3 regions of the Pseudomaricurvus sp. genome follow, and region 2 is predicted to be linked to each of the others. Evidence: riboswitches for the same ligand, from Rfam matches in the RefSeq annotation. Region 2 holds a riboswitch; each other region holds the start of a gene.
The links. A riboswitch is a leader RNA that binds a small molecule or an ion and turns the genes downstream of it on or off. The one in region 2 is predicted to bind cobalamin.
Positions count from the first base shown of each region.

Region 1: linked by a shared signal. The riboswitch ahead of cobO (cob(I)yrinic acid a,c-diamide adenosyltransferase) and the one ahead of ACTG33_RS00615 (TonB-dependent receptor plug domain-containing protein) in region 2 are both predicted to bind cobalamin.
Region 3: linked by a shared signal. The riboswitch ahead of ACTG33_RS05100 (TonB-dependent receptor) and the one ahead of ACTG33_RS00615 (TonB-dependent receptor plug domain-containing protein) in region 2 are both predicted to bind cobalamin.

Region 1 is NZ_CBFIHX010000031.1:3,692-9,510, forward strand. It holds gene ACTG33_RS06270 (hypothetical protein) at 1-441, shown strand, start outside; gene ACTG33_RS06275 (YSC84-related protein) at 566-1,237, opposite strand; cobalamin riboswitch at 1,333-1,500, shown strand; gene cobO (cob(I)yrinic acid a,c-diamide adenosyltransferase) at 1,679-2,290, shown strand; gene cobO (cob(I)yrinic acid a,c-diamide adenosyltransferase) at 2,320-2,931, shown strand; gene ACTG33_RS06290 (cobyrinate a,c-diamide synthase) at 2,931-4,268, shown strand; gene ACTG33_RS06295 (DUF2780 domain-containing protein) at 4,408-4,956, shown strand; gene ACTG33_RS06300 (META domain-containing protein) at 5,028-5,387, shown strand; tRNA gene ACTG33_RS06305 (tRNA-Met) at 5,488-5,564, shown strand; gene ACTG33_RS06310 (sterol desaturase family protein) at 5,798-5,819, shown strand, end outside.
Region 2 is NZ_CBFIHX010000002.1:60,556-66,374, forward strand. It holds gene ACTG33_RS00605 (PilZ domain-containing protein) at 1-273, opposite strand, end outside; gene ACTG33_RS00610 (PilZ domain-containing protein) at 366-767, opposite strand; cobalamin riboswitch at 1,019-1,168, shown strand; gene ACTG33_RS00615 (TonB-dependent receptor plug domain-containing protein) at 1,380-3,206, shown strand; gene ACTG33_RS00620 (FecCD family ABC transporter permease) at 3,292-4,308, shown strand; gene ACTG33_RS00625 (heme ABC transporter ATP-binding protein) at 4,308-5,090, shown strand; gene cbiB (adenosylcobinamide-phosphate synthase CbiB) at 5,075-5,819, shown strand, end outside.
Region 3 is NZ_CBFIHX010000023.1:31,417-37,235, forward strand. It holds gene ACTG33_RS05095 (DUF2147 domain-containing protein) at 93-530, shown strand; gene ACTG33_RS05100 (TonB-dependent receptor) at 696-2,789, opposite strand; cobalamin riboswitch at 3,001-3,246, opposite strand; gene ACTG33_RS05105 (propionyl-CoA synthetase) at 3,417-5,324, opposite strand; partial or broken gene ACTG33_RS05110 (DUF3014 domain-containing protein) at 5,546-5,819, opposite strand, start outside.

The DNA.
Region 1 (5,819 bases), on a different contig from region 2:
CTTACATCAGTTGAAGCCGAGTTTAAGTGGCAAGTGACGGAGCAGGGCGAATACGGCAATGACTGGGGATTGTTGTTTGAGCTGGAAGCCGAACGTGACGAACATGTGAGAGAAGTCAGTTCAACGCTGATTATGCTTCATGAGTGGTCGCGCTGGGTGGGCACCGCTAATCTGACTCTGGGTTACGAATGGGGTAATGATATCGATAATGAATTTGAAACGGCTTTTGCCGGTCAGCTGCGTTATCGATACCGATCTTTTTTTGAGCCCTCGATGGAGCTGTATTGGAGCGATGCCAGTCAAGGGGTTGGTCCTGTGGTCTCGGGAACCCAACGGCTGGGAGGGCGTCAGCAGTTAATGTGGGAGTTTGGTGTGATATTTGGGATCGATAGTGAAACGGCGGATCAAACCTGGAAACTCTCATTGGAATATGAATTTTAGTGAAGTTATAAAAAGGCCCGTTCATCATAAAGATGACGGGCTTTGGAGGCCTAAAAATAGGGCGATTAGAGCTGTTAAGCCGTTAGAACTGTCCAGTAGTCAAGATCGTCAATAGCCAAAATCATTAATAGTTAGGACTGTTCAATTTACTGCTTGTCCAATACTTGGTTCCTTGCAGAGTTGCTTGTAGCGTCAGCCCGGCTTCCGTCAGCTGATAGGTAGTGACATTGGGAATGGCCGTTGCGGCAACACTGGTTTCGTTGCCTTTTTCAGTAGACTTGGCTGCGGCGTCTGCCTGGCCCGAAAAATCCCAGCCTTTTTCAATAAACGCCTGATAGGCTTCTGGGGTATGAAAGATAAACACCGCACGGAAATCCTTAACACCCAGGCCCAAGCCAACACCGGCAGCAGCCATATTCATGTAGGTATCTCTGCCGTTGCGGTTGTCATGGGCGATACCTGTCCCCCCTGCGCCTGAAAGAAAAACGAAGTTGATGCCAACACTTGAAAAAACAGCATATCCAGCCGCGTTTTTAATATCATCCTCCGTTCCTGGTTCTTCCTTATAGAGTCTTTCCAGAACCGTAGCCCGCATTTTCTGGGCTTTTTCTCTTTCAATGTCAGCAGTACCTGCTATTGCACTTGCAGTGAATGCCAAAGCCAAAATAAACGAACTGATTCGGTACATCATAGAAACTCCAAAGAGATTGCTTAATTCCAGTTTAGTAGACCATAAAAAAAGTGAACGAACCGTGAACCAGAAATAGCTGCTGGCCGGAGTGGGCGCGATAATCATTTAATTTGTGATCTGCTTAGGAAAATGAGTAAGGAGCTCAGGCTGCAGCTGGTCAGGGGAAGGCCCAATTGACTTTAAATTCTGGGGTGAATACAGTACTGCTCTCACTTTTGGGTGCGATGTACTGGTGAGTACCTCGTTAAATGGGAAGTTTGGTGAAAGTCCAGCGCTGCCCCCGCAACGGTAACTGGTTGAGTTGTGAACAGTTTTTATGACTAGGCAACAGCCGGAAGCCCGATACCAGCCCAATTGCAGAACCCTTTGACGATTTGCGCTCAAGGCGCTGCGGATAAGGAACATTACACTGACGACAGCGCGGAGGGCCTTGTCGAAGCGGATAGCCCGTCATGCAGGTGACCCTGCCTGCCATCCCTTTGATTCCCTTTGCCCTGTCTGCTCCTGAACGACTGAATTATAGTCGGTATTTGCAAGGTAAGGGCTATGTCTGAACACGATAAAAAAGATCAAAAGCACAAAGCGGCAATGGAAAAGCAGAAGGCCAAAGTCGATGCCAATATAGAAGAGGCGTCGCTGGAACGTGGTGTGGCTTTGTTGTTAACCGGTAATGGCAAAGGCAAGTCCAGTTCTGCATTCGGGATTGTGATGCGGGCCCTGGGTTATGGCCACAAGGTGGCTGTGGTTCAGTTTATCAAGGGACAGCAGTTATCCGGTGAAGAAATTTACTTAAAAGATCACTGCCCGCAAGTCGCTTTTCATCAAATGGGTACTGGGTTTACCTGGGACACTCAGGATCGCAGTGGCGATATTGCTGCGGCGGAAGAAACCTGGGCATTTGTTGAGCCTCTGTTGAACGATGACAGCTACGACTTGGTGGTCATGGATGAGCTGACGTACATGCTGGCTTATAAATACCTGGATGAAGAGCGGGTGATTAACGCCATCAAAAACCGTCCCTACGAACAGAGTGTGGTTGTTACGGGTCGTGGCGGCGGCACCGCGCTGAAAGACATTATGGATACGGTGTCCGAAGTAAAAGAAATAAAGCACGCTTTTAAAGCAGGTATTAAAGCTCGTAAAGGTGTCGATTACTGACATCCGTTCCCAGGAATTAATGACGCACTATGACTGACATCAGTAAAGAATCTCAAGAGGCTCATCAAAAGCGTATGGCAACCCGCAAGGCGGTTGTCGATAAGCGCATTGCCAAGGCCACCGAAGAGCGGGGTGTGTTAATCCTGCTCAAAGGCAATGGCAAGGGCAAGAGCAGTTCGGCCTTTGGTACTATGGCGCGTTCTGTCGGGCACGGTCAGAAAGCGGGTGTGGTTCAGTTTATTAAAGGTCGTTTACAAACCGGCGAATTCAAACTGTTTCATGATCACCCTCAAATTGACTGGCATGTCATGGGGCACGGTTTCACTTGGGAAACACAGGATAAAGCCAAAGATATTGAAGCGGCTCAGCAAGCCTGGTCTGTGGCTGAAAAGTTGTTGCAGGATGACAGTTATAACATTCTGATTTTTGATGAGATGAGCTACATGTTTAAGTACGGTTATCTCGATGTAGAGCCAGTGGTTGCGGCACTTAAGGCACGACCCAAAAATCAAAACGTCATCATCACCGGTCGTACCATGGCAACTCCGCTACAAGACATTGCCGATACCATCAGTGTGATTCAGGATGAGCGTCACGCGTTTCGCCTGGGTGTGAAGGCCCAGGAAGGTATTGAATACTGATGGCCAGTACAACCTCTGGCGTTCACTGCCCGGCGCTATTCATTGCTGCCCCCTCATCCGGTCAGGGGAAAACAACCGTCACGGCCGCTATGGCCCGTTTGTTTTCCCGGCAAGGATATCGAGTACGAGTTTTCAAAACTGGCCCCGACTATTTGGATCCACAAATTCTGGAGCAGGCGTCCGGTCACCCGGTGGAGCCGCTGGATCTGTGGATGGCTGGTGAAACCTATTGTCGGCAGGCACTGTATGAAGCTGCTACACAGGCAGATCTCATTCTGATCGAAGGGGCTATGGGTTTGTTTGATGGTGAGCCTTCCAGCGCAGATCTCGCGATTCAGTTTGGTGTTCCGGTTGCTCTGTTGATGGATGTTAAAGGCATGGCGCAAACGGCTGCTGCGATCGCCGTTGGGCTGGCTAACTACCGAAGCGATCTCTCCGTGGCGGGTCTGATTGCCAATGGTTGCGGTACAGAGCGCCATGCACAGCTGATTCGTGACGCGCTTCCTGAGGATTTGCCTCTTTTGGCAACCTTGGGGCGGGATGAATCGGTGGCGTTGCCGGAGCGTCATTTGGGGCTGGTTCAACCCAGCGAAGCCGAAGAAGATATGGAGCTACGACTGGAGCGAGGCGCTGATTGGCTCCAGGCCAGTGGTCTGACTCAGTTGCCGCAGCCGGTGGCGTTTTCACCTGCCTCGGCAGAGCAGCAAGCGGATCGGGTTGCCGCTTACGCCAACACTGAAAATGTACTGCGAGGCAAGACCATTGCGGTGGCTCGTGACGCGGCTTTTACCTTTATCTATCGCGCCAATATCGAGTTGCTAGAGCATTTTGGTGCGAAACTGGTTTTCTTTTCTCCGCTAAGCGATAGCTTATTACCTGAAGCGGATGCACTGTGGTTGCCGGGTGGATACCCCGAACTGCACGTCGAGCAATTATCACAAAACAGCGGGATGCGTGATTCCCTGCAAGGGTTTTATCACAGCGGGAAAGTCATTTTGGCTGAGTGTGGTGGTTTTATGTACTGTCTGGATAGTTTAACGGATCTCGACGGCAAGTCGTTTTCTATGTTGGGCTTACTGTCCGGTGAGGCGGTGATGCGCAACAAAGGGGGCTGTCAGGGGATGCAGACGGCTGTCCTGCCTGAGGGGGACGTGAGAGGTCACGCTCATCATCGCTCACTTAGCCACCAAACACCTGAACCGATGTCTTACGGGCGGCGTCAGAGGCACCCGGCGCCGGGTGAAGCCTTGTATCGTCAAAAGGGCCTGACGGCCAGTTACCTGCACCTGTTCTTCCCTTCGAATCCTGTGGCCGTGGCAGCGCTATTTAATTCCTGATTCAATGGGTTATTGAATCCGCCAGTCAATCCGTACTTCAAATAGTAGCTAGTAGCCGCTTTCTGGTTGTGAGCGGTTGTTTTTCTTCTATATTCTAAGAACAGTGATCTACTGAATTCATACTTTTAAGGAAACAGCGATGAAATCGTCTCGAAATACACTGAAAGCTATTTTGCCATTAATGGGTGCCTTGGCCCTGGCTCCGGCTACACACGCTTTTGATTTGGGTAGCCTGTTCGGAGGCAAAGACGCCGACACTGAGAAAGCCGCTTCTTCCGCTGCCGATGCTGTTTCAGGAGCCCAGAGTGCAGCCACCACCGGTTCGGCTATGGCCGATGGCCTGGTGGGCATGTTGAGTGAGCAGCTGGGCATCTCCAAAAATCAGGCGATTGGCGGGCTGGGTGCTCTGGTCGGTTATGCCGGTTCCAGCCTTCCACCAGAATACGCCGATCAGCTGAACCAAATGTTTCCGGCTTTTAGCAAGAGCAGTGGTGGTGTCGACAGTACCGGTGGTCTCATGGGGAGCCTGATGAACAATGTTAGCAGTATGGATTCTGTGAAAACGGCTTTTAGCGGTTTGGGCATGGATCCATCCATGGTGAATCAGTTTACTCCGTTGATCGAGTCCTATGTGGGCGACAATGGCGGCAGTTCTGATCTGGTGGGGGCGTTAGGTAAGCTGTGGTGATTCTAAAGCGCTTCTCTCCTTTAGCATGGTTGGCGGCGGGGCTGGTTATCCTTTCCGCAGGAGGCTGTACTGTGAGCGAGACAAAAGACGATGCCTCTTTAGTGGGCAGCTGGCATGTGGATTACATTGAAGGGCGCGGCGTTGTGGATTACAGCCCGGCCCATTACCAGTTTGCTGACGATATGACGGTGAGTGGTAACGCCAGCTGCAATCGCTTTACCGGCAGTTATCAGCTGGAAAATGGAGTCATTCGTCTCGGTGAGTTGGCGACCACCCGCAAAATGTGCCCGCCGGCGTTAATGGAACAGGAAGACCGGTTTTTGGCTGCTCTGAAGCGAGCGCATCACTGGAAAACGGATAATGGTCTGATGTATCTCTACGATGCTGATGATGTGGAGTTGTTCCGAGGAGCCGCGTGGGAAGGGAAGTAATAAGCTGTACTTACGGCCTTGCGTAAATTCATGAAAATCAGTTGCTTAGAGCCTTGACAAGCAACAGGCAAATCAGCAGAATAGCGCACCTCGAAACGATGGCTAGGTAGCTCAGCTGGTTAGAGCACAGCACTCATAATGCTGGGGTCGGCGGTTCAAGTCCGCCCCTAGCTACCATTTTTCGATAGAAACCCCGCCTTATGCGGGTTTTCTTGTTTCTGGGGTATGGAAAATACCTGTCTCTGATTTATCCCTTATATTCGTTTCTCTTCTCTCGCCCCGTGTGGCACAAAATGACTTCTAACTGGCCGTATTCGTCATTGCGTCAACAGAAGCTCGGGCATACATTGTTCTTTATATAATAAAGTTGACCAGCTCTTTTGCTGTGGTCACACGAACAGAGAACCCCCATGAAAGACCTGATTTTGCTGT
Region 2 (5,819 bases):
GCGACACTCAACCCCAATAAAGTGATTCTTCTGATGGGCAATCTTGCCGTGCATCTTGATGGGGTCACCGTCGTCAGTTTCCAGTGTGAGTACGATTTCCTCTCCCTGATCTACCTCGTATCTGTGGATCAAAGCCACCAAAGCGCCGTTGAACGACAGGTCGATGATGTGCACAGGCCATTTTTGGTGGGTGGTAATCATAGAAGCATGGCCGCGAAAGCCTACCCGAGGGAAGTATCGACGCTCCTGTGATTTCATACCGACTACGGTCATTCTGCCTCCTCGTGGGTGTTGGTCATGATGTTTTCGATAGGTAAGTGAGATAGTTAAGTTTTAGAGAACCATGCTTTAGATAACCGCATAAATCAGTCGGGATTAATCAGCGCATGCAGCTCGCGATCGGCAGCCTCGGAATCTCCCAGGTTCAGCTCGATGAGTCTGCGCAGGTGACTCAGGCTAACCGGGTCAATGCGCTCTACGATAAACCCCATCCAGCCTTCCTTGCGCCAGGACAAACGTGCCACCAGCTCAATGAGCGAGTCATCGGACAGGGCAATGGTGACATCCACCGGCAGGTTTTCATCCAGTGAGCAGTGCTCTGGCTCAGTAATCAGCAAGCCTTTCATCGAGATGTCCAGCAACTGGCTGGGCCAGCGCAGGGTGTCCTGTTGGATCGAGGTGTCGGCATCAAAAGGAATTCGGCTGAAGCGTCTGCGTTCAGAGTGACTGGTTCCGGATTTTGGGTCGCTTGCTGGGGGTGTGGCCACGATCGGTTGCCCTATTTATTAGTGTGCTTGTTTCCTCTTAGTGTAGAAGCCTTTTAATCGACGACAGGATTTTTTTGAGGCCAATTGCACGCAGTTCGCAGTTTTTGTGGTTTGGAATTCATATTCGACCAGCCTGAAAGCTGCATTTCTGTGAGCGTTTATGTCAATTCAAGGTGGGTTTTCACTGCTTTATTGATATAAACGCTCATCAAGTCTTGACTAAACAATGGGTGAACCTTAGTCTGCGCGGCGTTATTAAAGGTGCTTGGTGACCGGTTTTCCGGAAGCTGAGGTAAACGGGAAGAGTGGTGCGCTCGGTCACACGAGTTATGCCAACGCTGCCCCCGCAACGGTGATTGATCTGTCAGCAGATCATAAGCCCGATACCGGCCTTGAATAACTCACGTTGCCCGGCTCACCGGATCAACGTGCTTAACGATGAAGCGGAGGGCTTTATCGGTAGGATTCGAGGCTATCCTTTCCTTATATCAGCATAAGCCGGTATAAAAACAGCCTCCTTCCCTGCTCTTTGTCCTCCCTCAATCACGTCATTACTGCCGCAATACCCTCTGAACCTTTCAAGCAGAGGCCGGCAAAAGATTGGGGAACACCATGTATAAACAAACTCTATTAGCCGCTGCACTCGCAGGCCTTACTTCGTTACCTTCACAGGCAGAGATCGATAAAAGCTCCAGCCTGGAAGAAATGGTTGTAACAGCTCACCGTATTCCTGTTCAGATCAGCCGAATTGGCTCATCCGTTAGCGTGCTGTCGGCAGCCGATATTGAGGCCAAAGGACAGTTGTCCGCGGCTGATTTGCTGAGAACTTTGCCAGGGATTGCGGTGAGCAATACCGGTGGTATGGGCAAGCAAACCACTCTGCGTATCCGTGGAGAAGAAGGCTACCGCACCGTAGTTTATGTCGATGGCGTAAAAATTTCGGATCCTACGGGAACACAGGTAGGCCCTCGATTTGCTCATCTGATGACCAGTGAGATTGAGCGAATCGAAGTGCTGCGTGGTCCACAGGGGATGATGTACGGTGCCGATGCCGGTGGGGTGGTGAATATTACAACCAAGCGTCCGACTCAGGCTTTGGAAGGCGATGTCAGCGCTGAATACGGCCGCTACGACACCCGTAACCTGAGCGCGAATCTGCGTGGCAAAGTAGAATCTTTTGATTATTCCATCAGCGCCAGTGATGTATCGACCGATGGCTTCAATGCTCGTGATGACGATACTGTTTTGGCGGATGATGACGGCTACGACAATACTTCGCTGAATGCTTCATTAGGCTGGGATGCGACCGAAGCTCTTCGTTTCGAGCTGGATGTTCGGGATGTGGACAGCTACAACGAGTACGATGGTTCTTTTGGCAGTACCGACAGAGCCAGTGACTACGAGCAGACCACGGGTTTGTTGAGAGCTATTTATGAAGGTGAAAATCATACTCAACAGCTCAGTTATTCGGCCAACAAAGTTGACCGTCAGCTGTATACCGATGGTCTGAAAACCTATGTCTATGAAGGTACTCTGGACACCGTTTCTTATCTTGGTTCCTTCAAGCTCTCTGAGCAAAACACCTTGGTTTTAGGCGTTGATGACGAGAAGCAGCGCGATAAGCTGAATCATACCAAGCAGGACCAGCTTGGGATCTACGCTGAATGGCAGGGCCAGTTCACGGATCAGTGGTCTTACAGTGCGGGTGTTCGTCACGACGATAACGATGCTTTCGGTGAGCATACGACCTATCGACTGACCACCGCATATGTGCAATCTTTGAGCGATGGTAATTACCTCAAGTACAAAGCATCCTACGGTACCGGTTTTCGCGCACCCAGTTTGTACGAGCAGAACTACAACGCAAACTCTGTGGCAAAAACAGTTTTGACGGAAGAAACCAGCGAAGGCTTCGATGTGGGTGTGGAATTACACACCGCCAGCGGGCACTTATTTGAAGTTGTGTATTTCAATCAGGAAATTGACGACGCTATTGATTTTGATGTGGTGGGTTACACTGGCTACATGCAAGAAGATGGTCTGAGTCGTTCTAAAGGGGTTGAGCTCAATTCGGAGCTGGTATTGAATGATCATCTGAGTTTGTTGGCCAATGCGACGTATAATGACACTGCGACCTCTACCGGTGAACAGCGTGCTCGTCGTCCAAGACAGGTGTTTAATGTCGGTCTGCAAGCCATGATGTTGAGTGAGCGGTTGCGAGTCAATGCAGATGTCAGAGGTTCTTACAATGCGATTGATAACGATGGCAGCAAGCTGGATGAGTACGAAGTGCTGAACGTGTCGGCTACTTACTTTGTCATGCCGCAGATGGAAGTTTACGTGCGTGGCGAAAATGTCATGAATGCCGACTACCAGGAAGTTAATCATTACAACACCAGCAAAGCTGCGCTGTACGGCGGTGTTCGTTATCGCTTTTAGTTGACGTTGTTTATATAAGCCCCTGTCAAATGATGGGGGTTGTTATTGAAAAGGAGGGGAAACCCTCCTTTTTTCCGGGAAATTTATGAAACGCACACAGCCCAAAAAGCTTCTGCTTATCCTCTTGGTGATGCTGCCATTAAGTCTAATGGTAGGGCTGGTTGTGGGGCCGGAAATCATTTTGCCTTTTATATCGGGGTCGGAATCCCAAACCTTTTCAAACCAGCTTATTGTTGAGCAGATTCGTTTGCCGCGTACCTTGATGGCAGCCATCATCGGTGCCACCCTGGCCGTATCCGGCGTGATGATGCAGGGATTATTTCGCAACCCATTGGCCGATCCGTCGCTGATTGGTGTCTCCAGCGGGGCGTCCGCTGGTGCCAGTTTTATGATTGTGATGGGCGCCGGATTGTTTGGTGTGCACGAACTACTGGGCGTCTCTTTTGTGGCGCTGGGCGCTTTTGTGGGCGCGGCGTTGGCAACCTGGCTAGTGTATCGTCTGGCGGCGACAGCCACTGGAACATCCGTTGCCACCATGTTGCTTGCGGGCATTGCGATCAGTGCCCTGGCGGGCGCGCTCAACAGCTTTTTCAGTTTTATTGCCGACAATCATATGCTGCGGCAAATCAGTTTATGGCAAATGGGATCTCTCAGCAGTGCGTCGTGGAATCGGGTCATACTGGCCTTTGCGCTGTTGGGAAGCTTGCTGTGCTGGTTTCCCCGTTACAGTCGTGCACTCAATGCCTTCCTGTTGGGTGAATCTGAAGCCCGCCACTTGGGTATTGATGTCGATAAGATCAAAGTTCAAATTATTATTCTGGTGGCGTTGGCTGTAGGTGTTGCAGTGGCCTTAACGGGAACCATCGCCTTCGTGGGACTGGTGACACCGCATATGGTTCGTCTGGTCATTGGGCCGGATCATCGCGGGTTGATTCCCTGCTCCGCACTGGCGGGGGCCATTTTGCTGGTGTTGGCTGACGCGTGTTCGCGCTATGTGATGGCTCCGGGGGAGCTGCCTATTGGTGTGGTGACCGCGGTGTTAGGGGCGCCTTTCTTTTTGTCGTTGCTGCGCAGGCAGCGTACAGCCGTGGAGGGTGTGTGATGTTGTCCCTCCGGCAGATTCAGTTGAGTTATCAAACGGGCAAGCAACCCGTCCCCATTTTACGAGATGTGAATCTTGAAGTGGCTGCAGGACAGGTTGTTGTTGTACTGGGCCCCAATGGCGCCGGTAAATCCTCGCTGTTGAAAGTGGCCAGTGGTGAAGTGGTGCCGCAGTCTGGCGAAGTGCATTTTAATGGCCAGTTGCTATCCTCCTGTTCACCCGCCGAAAAAGCATTGCATATGGCCGTGTTGCCACAGCAGTCGCTGTTGAACTTTCCGTTTACCGTGGAAGAAGTGGTGATGCTTGGGCGCACACCGCATAACACCGGTTTGGTGATCGATCAGGACATTGTGACTCAGGCGTTGCGCAGTACAGACTCCGATTATTTGCGCGAACAAACTTATACCAGTTTGTCGGGCGGAGAAAAGCAGCGGGTTCAGTTGGCCAGAGTGCTGGCTCAGGTATGGCAAAGTGAAGATCAGCGGCAGCGAGTCGTGATTCTCGATGAGCCCACATCGGCACTGGATTACGCTCATCAGCAGATGGTCGCCAGTCTCTTGCGTGAACACTCTTCAAACGGGTGTTCTGTAATCACAGCCATGCACGATCTGAATCTGGCGGCGCAGTGTGCGGATCAGTTGGTACTGATGTGCTGTGGTCAGGTGCGTGCGGTGGGTTCACCTGACGAAGTACTGCAGGAAGATCTGCTGCAAGAGGTCTTTCAGGTGGCGTTTCATCGCGTGACGCATCCGCAAACCGGTCGCCCATGGTTGTTATGCTAATTCTCTGGGTGGTATCGGCACTCCTGCTGGACCGGCTGCTGGGCGAGCCGAGTCGTTTTCACCCTCTGGTGGGGTTCGGCAATCTGGCTATCTGGCTTGAGCGACGTCTCAATCAGTGGCAGGGTTCCAGTACAGAGCCATCAGTATCCGCCCGGCGCTTAAGAGGTGGGCTGGCGTGGTTGCTTCTCGTGTTGCCATTGCCGTTGATCATCGGGCTGGTATGGTTTGGCGGTGGCTTAAACGAGCTTGGAGAATGGCTGCTGGCTGTGCCAGCGCTTTACCTGAGTATCGGCTGGCAGAGTCTGCGGCAGCACGGTCGGGCGGTTGCCGAGGCGTTTTCCCAGAAAGGGCTGGAAGCCGCGAGGCATCAGGTGTCGCGAATTGTCAGTCGCGATACGGATTCTATGGATGAAGCCGCGGTATCACGAGCCACCATCGAATCCATTCTGGAAAACGGCAGCGATGCCATATTTGCGCCACTTTTCTGGTTTATGGTGGCGGGGCCGGCAGGTGCTGTTATGTACCGGCTAGCCAACACACTGGATGCCATGTGGGGCTATCGCACCACACGTTACGCGGCATTTGGTTTTTGCAGTGCAAAGCTGGATGATGTACTGAATTGGATTCCCGCTCGCTTAACAGCAGTAAGTTACGCCCTGCTTGGGCAAACCGCCACCGCCCGGCGTTGCTGGCGAGATCAGGCTGGATATTGCGCCAGTCCCAATGGTG
Region 3 (5,819 bases), on a different contig from region 2:
GCTAGACTTGAGGTGTATTATACCTGTGTTGGAAATCTGCATCCGACACAGAATCGAATTTCATCATTCAAATAATAAAGTAAGGGAATTTCATGTTCAGAACTCATTTCATTGCTCTTTTCACCGCGTTAACCCTGCCACTGCTCACTACCGGTGCTTTTGCCGGTAACGAAGCCGTACTCGGCCAGTGGAACACCCTGGATCGCGATGGCACCCCGCTATCTCTGGTAGAACTTTATTTGGATGGTGATGAACTCAATGGACGTATCCTCAAGCTTTATGATGAGAACAAACAAGGCGCAGTCTGCCAAGAGTGCGACGGTGAACGCCACAATCAACCAATCGAAGGCCTTGTATTCATTACCGGATTGACTGCCGATGATGATGAATGGGTAGATGGTCGTGTTGTTGACCCTGAAAGCGGCAGTGAATACGACTGCAAGTTATGGCTGGATGGCGAGACTCTGAAGCTCAAAGCAGGTTTCGGGTTTATTGCACAAACCCGGGAATGGGAAAGACCGGCACAGTAAGCCGGCTGCAAACGACATAAACCTCCCTGTTCATCACTGGCCATGGCCATCGTTGAGAATGAACAGAGAGGTTTTTTATTGCTAATGGCTATTCAAGCGGAGAAACTAAGAGCCTCCCAGAAAGACCAAGTGTTAAGCAGAAAGACCAAAAGTTAAGCAGAAAAACTAAAAACTCTTACCCAGCGTCACTCTGAACGTGCGAGGCTCCACCGGGTGAAAGTGATAATCTTCAACCGGAGCCATATTGGCCGCCAATTCCGAAGCGGTCAGCGATTCAAAGTAATACGTTATGTCATCATCTTCTGAATCCAGAAGGTTCAGTACTTCAACACCCGCTGTCCAGCCGTTAGCCCACTCGTAAAACAGATTGGCGTTTAGCGTTGTGGTCGAATCTGACGTAATCGACCCTGCCTCATTCAGATCCCGCGGCCCAAAGTAGCGACCACGCAATCCCGCATGTAGACCTGAGTCGAAACTGGCCGTCAGCCCCACGGAATAAACACGTTCCATGCTGTCCGGCAGATGCTTGCCGATTGGGCCACCAGCATCGTCGTATTGCTCATCGCGAAAACGGGCCTGACTCAGCGCAGCATCGGCATCCACAATCAACCAGTCATTCAACTCGTAATAAATACCGATTTCCAAACCGCGACGGCGAGTTGCTCCACGAGGCTCCGTGGTTCCTTCATCGCCGACAAAGACCAGTTCAGAATCGAGATCCAGCTGGAATAACGCCATAGAAATCTGCGCACCAGAAATGATGGCAGTGCGAAGCCCCAGCTCATAGCCGGTAGACTGAGCAATAGGATCAACTGAATCGAGGGTGCCACCTGGATTGACCGGATCAATGGTCGCCACAACTCCTCGAGCATCATTACTGTGAATGCCTTTACCGTAGTTAATAAAGAACTCGGTTTCCGCCCAAGGGCCCAATGTAATGCTCAGCTTAGGGCTAACCTTGCCTTCTGAATCATGACCAGAGTTCTCAGGATAAAGATCGCTATCCACATCGAACGAAAAATAGTCATAACGTACACCCAATTCAGTACTCAGCCAGGGCGTCCAGACATGATTCAGACTGGCAAAGATTCCGACTGAAGATTCTTCAACACTATCGCTGACCCACAAATCTGCCAAATGGCCTTTCTGACTCGAACCGACACCGACCTCTCCGATGTCGTCATAACGCAGAGTGGTACCCAGTTGGTAGCTGGTAGACTCACTGAAAACTCCGTCGTAAACGAATTCCCCACCCCAAATGGTACGATCATCAAATTGAGTAAATTCGTCACCATTGACCGGGTCATTCGCAAAGTAGGTAAAATTTGAGGTGAGCTTCAAAGCATAATCAATGACATAAGCAGAGGCTCGAAAGCGGCCTTCACCCAACTCGCCCCACATTCCGGATGACAGACTGTATCGGTGCGTATCGCCACCGTCGTAAGGCGTCAAGTAACCCAACCGGTCTATTTCCCCCTGATCCACAGTACGCTTGGGAATCTGATCAGATGAATTCCATTCATTTTCATACGCCATGGCCGTCACACTGAAACCACCGCTTTGGTCTCCCTGAGTGTACTTAACCACGCCGTTATTTTTTTTTAGGTCTTCTTCCAAATCCCAGGGGCCGTTGTTACGCAGCATTTCGGCACCAACAACCAGATTGCCTTCACCGACTTTCACACCGCTGGTCAAAAGAGCCCGCTGATACTGGTGCTCGCCCACGGTCAATTTGAGCTGAGTATCCGACAGCGCCTTTGTATAACGGGCATGCGCACTGCCAGCGGAAGAAAAATCCCCTTCGCTGGCGTAATACGGACCCTTTTTATAGGTCATGGACTGAACCAGTTCGGGAATCAGGAAGTTGAGATCAGCGTAACCCTGTCCGTGCCCATGAGTGACCATATTGACGGGCATACCTTCAACATAGGTTGCGAAGTCTGTGCCGTGATCCAGATTGAAGCCACGTAGAAAATACTGATTGGCCTTACCGTCACCACTGTGTTGAGTGACCACCATGCCAGGTACGGTTTCGAGTACTTCAGCAGGACGCAACAAAGGCCGGTAAGCAAGCTGCTCCTGAGACACGGTACCGACTGAAGCCGAGGTAGCTTCACCATCGAGCTTTAGCAGTTGCCCTACCACCAATGTTTCTTCAATCAATCCGGGAACGCCGGCTGCGACGGCAACTGAAGATGCGAGCCCGCACTGGATCGCAACGGCTGCAGAAAGAGCGTGGATCGTTAATGGTTTTGTCATGTATATTCCTTGTGCACTAAAATTCCATCCGTCTTGCGACAGATAGGAAGTAGACTAAAAGCACCTGATAACAAAAAACCGGCTCACTTGAAGGGAGGTCTTATACGCAATAATCATTGCTGTATAAGCCTAACACGCCAGGAGTTTGACGACAGGTATATGTTACGTCGCCAAACGGAGATCCGCTCTGATTGCACCCCCCGACCATCAGATAACAACGCTTGTTGAAGCAGGTATTCTGGCTCTCGTTTCAACGCGGTTTATCACCTTCCCAAGAGTGATTGACGATAAAACCGATCAATCACTCTCAGTGGTTAACCGTCGCAGGTCAGTTTCAAAAAACAAACCAGCACTACGACAGCGATAAACAGCTCCACGAATACAGTTGCGGGGACAGCTTCGTTTGTCACGAATTCCCTGTAAACTTCCGAAGAAGACTTCAACAAATCGACGCCCATAATACTCAACCTAAATCTGCATGCAAGATATCGCCAAACAAATAGACATAAAAAAGCCTGTATCAACAATATCGATACAGGCTTTACGATCATAAACGCATGAGTCGTGATAAGGCCTATTGCTCTACTTCTGCATCGCCTGTCCCTGAATAACTGTCCCCGAATAACTCTACTTCTTCAAACTTCCTACACCATAGCCATGATCGGACAACACACCTGCGATCTCCGGAGGACCGGCAGGATCATCAATGGTTGATGGTACTGAGTAATCTTCGCCATCAGCAATCTGGCGTAATAGTTTGCGAAGAATCTTCCCTGAGCGAGTCTTCGGCAAACGTTCAACAACAAGGACTTTCTTGAAACTTGCCACTGCACCTATGCTATCTCGAACCTTAGCCACCAACTCTTTCTGAAGCTCTACTTCAGCCATTGTTTGACCATCTTTCAAAATAACCAAACCAAGAGGCAGCTGTCCTTTCAGTTCGTCAGCCACACCAATAACGGCGCATTCCGCAACCGCGGGATGCCCAGCTAATATTTCTTCCATTTCACCGGTAGACAAACGGTGTCCAGCCACATTAATGACATCATCCGTGCGGCCCATGATAAATACGTAACCATCGTCATCCCGATAGCCGCCATCGCCCGAGACATAATAACCATCAAACGTCGAAAGATAGCCACTTTGAAACCGTTCAAAATCGCCCCACACTGTAGGCAAACATCCGGGAGGTAAAGGCCGCTTAAGAGCAACGGCCCCCTGCTCATTAGGCTCCATAGGAAAACCTGCCTCGTCGAGGATCTGCACATTAAAACCCGGCGATGGCAATGTGGCGGAACCAGCTTTACAGGGTTTGGGGTCAATCCCCATGAAGTTCCCACAGATCGCCCAACCGGTTTCTGTTTGCCACCAATGATCAATCACAGGTACAGACAACAGGTTTTTGACCCACTCATACGTTGGAGGATCAAGACGTTCTCCCGCCATAAAGACCGTCTTTAAGCAGGAAAGATCATACTGTTTTAATAGCGTTGAATCCGGATCGGCTTTGCGGATAGCCCTAAAAGCCGTCGGCGCCGAAAACAAAGCTTTGACTCCGTACTCGTTTACGACTCGCCAAAAAGCACCTGCGTCAGGTGTATTCACCGGTTTACCTTCGTACAACACCGTCGACAAACCCGACAGCAAAGGCGCGTAGACAATGTAGGAGTGCCCCACTACCCAGCCAACATCGGAAGCCGCCCAGAAGACTTCTCCCGGATTCATGTCGTAGAGGGCTTTCATACTGTATTTCATCGCTACGGCGTGACCACCGTTATCGCGAACCACGCCCTTGGGTTTACCCGTTGTGCCGGAAGTGTACAAAATGTACAGCGGGTCAGTGCCTTTTACGGGTGTGCAAGGTACTGGCTGTGTGCGTGATGCAAGCTCTTGCCAATCGTAGTCACGTCCCGACAACAGTTCAGCCGATTGTTGATCCCGCTGGAAAATAATACAGGCTTCAGGTTTATAATCAGCCAGATCAATTGCATCATCCAGCAGCGGCTTGTAAGGAATCACCCGGTCAATTTCGATTCCACAAGAGGCCGAAAGGACGACTCTGGGTTGTGCGTCGTCAAGACGTACAGCCAATTCGTTCGCCGCAAACCCTCCGAAAACCACCGAATGAATGGCCCCAAGACGAGCGGAAGCCAACATAGCCACCACCGCTTCCGGAATCATGGGCATATAGATCAGGACCCGGTCGCCTTTTCTGACGCCCTGGTTTTTTAACACTCCGGCAAAAACAGAAACTTTTTTTAACAACTCTTCATAAGTGAGTTGTTGTTTGACTCCTGTAACCGGTGAATCATAGTAGAGTGCCACCTGCTTCCCGCGACCGTTGGCCACATGAACATCCAGTGCCATACGACAGGTATTCATTTCGCCATCGGCAAACCATCGATCCATACCGTTTTCATCCTGGCTTAGAATCGTTTCAGGCTCTTTAAACCACTCCAACTCGCGAGCCTTACTGGCCCAAAAGGCCTCGGGCTGATCAATGGATAACGTGTATTCTTGCTCATAAGTGTTCATTATTCTTGATGACCTCTCACTACGAATAACAAGTCTCCTCAGTGTACGAGCAAGAACGGCTGAGCACTATTCGACCAACGTCGAAAAAATGATATTAAACAAAAGACATTAAGACTCGGACACAAAAAAAGGGCCTGCCAATGGCAAGCCCTTTTGCGGTTACTCGGCGATTTTGACGCCTGATAAGATTATGACGTCTTACCTGATAAGATTATGACGTCTTATAAGTAAAACTTAAGCTCTTTCAGATACGCCTGTAGCTTTTCACGGTTTTCCTTGCCCATGCGCCACAGCGCCTTATCCAGTGCCGTTTTTTGCTCCAGACTCTTGTCTTCAAATTCATAGAAAACATGAGGCTGGACGAGCTTTTCATCATCGTCGATGTCTTTGGCAGCCAGGATACGCTCGACAGCTTCATCCACCCGTTCATTAAAATCGTCTTCTTTACCCAACTCACCGTAGGCTTCTTCCAGCAGTGGCAACCAGGATTGATAA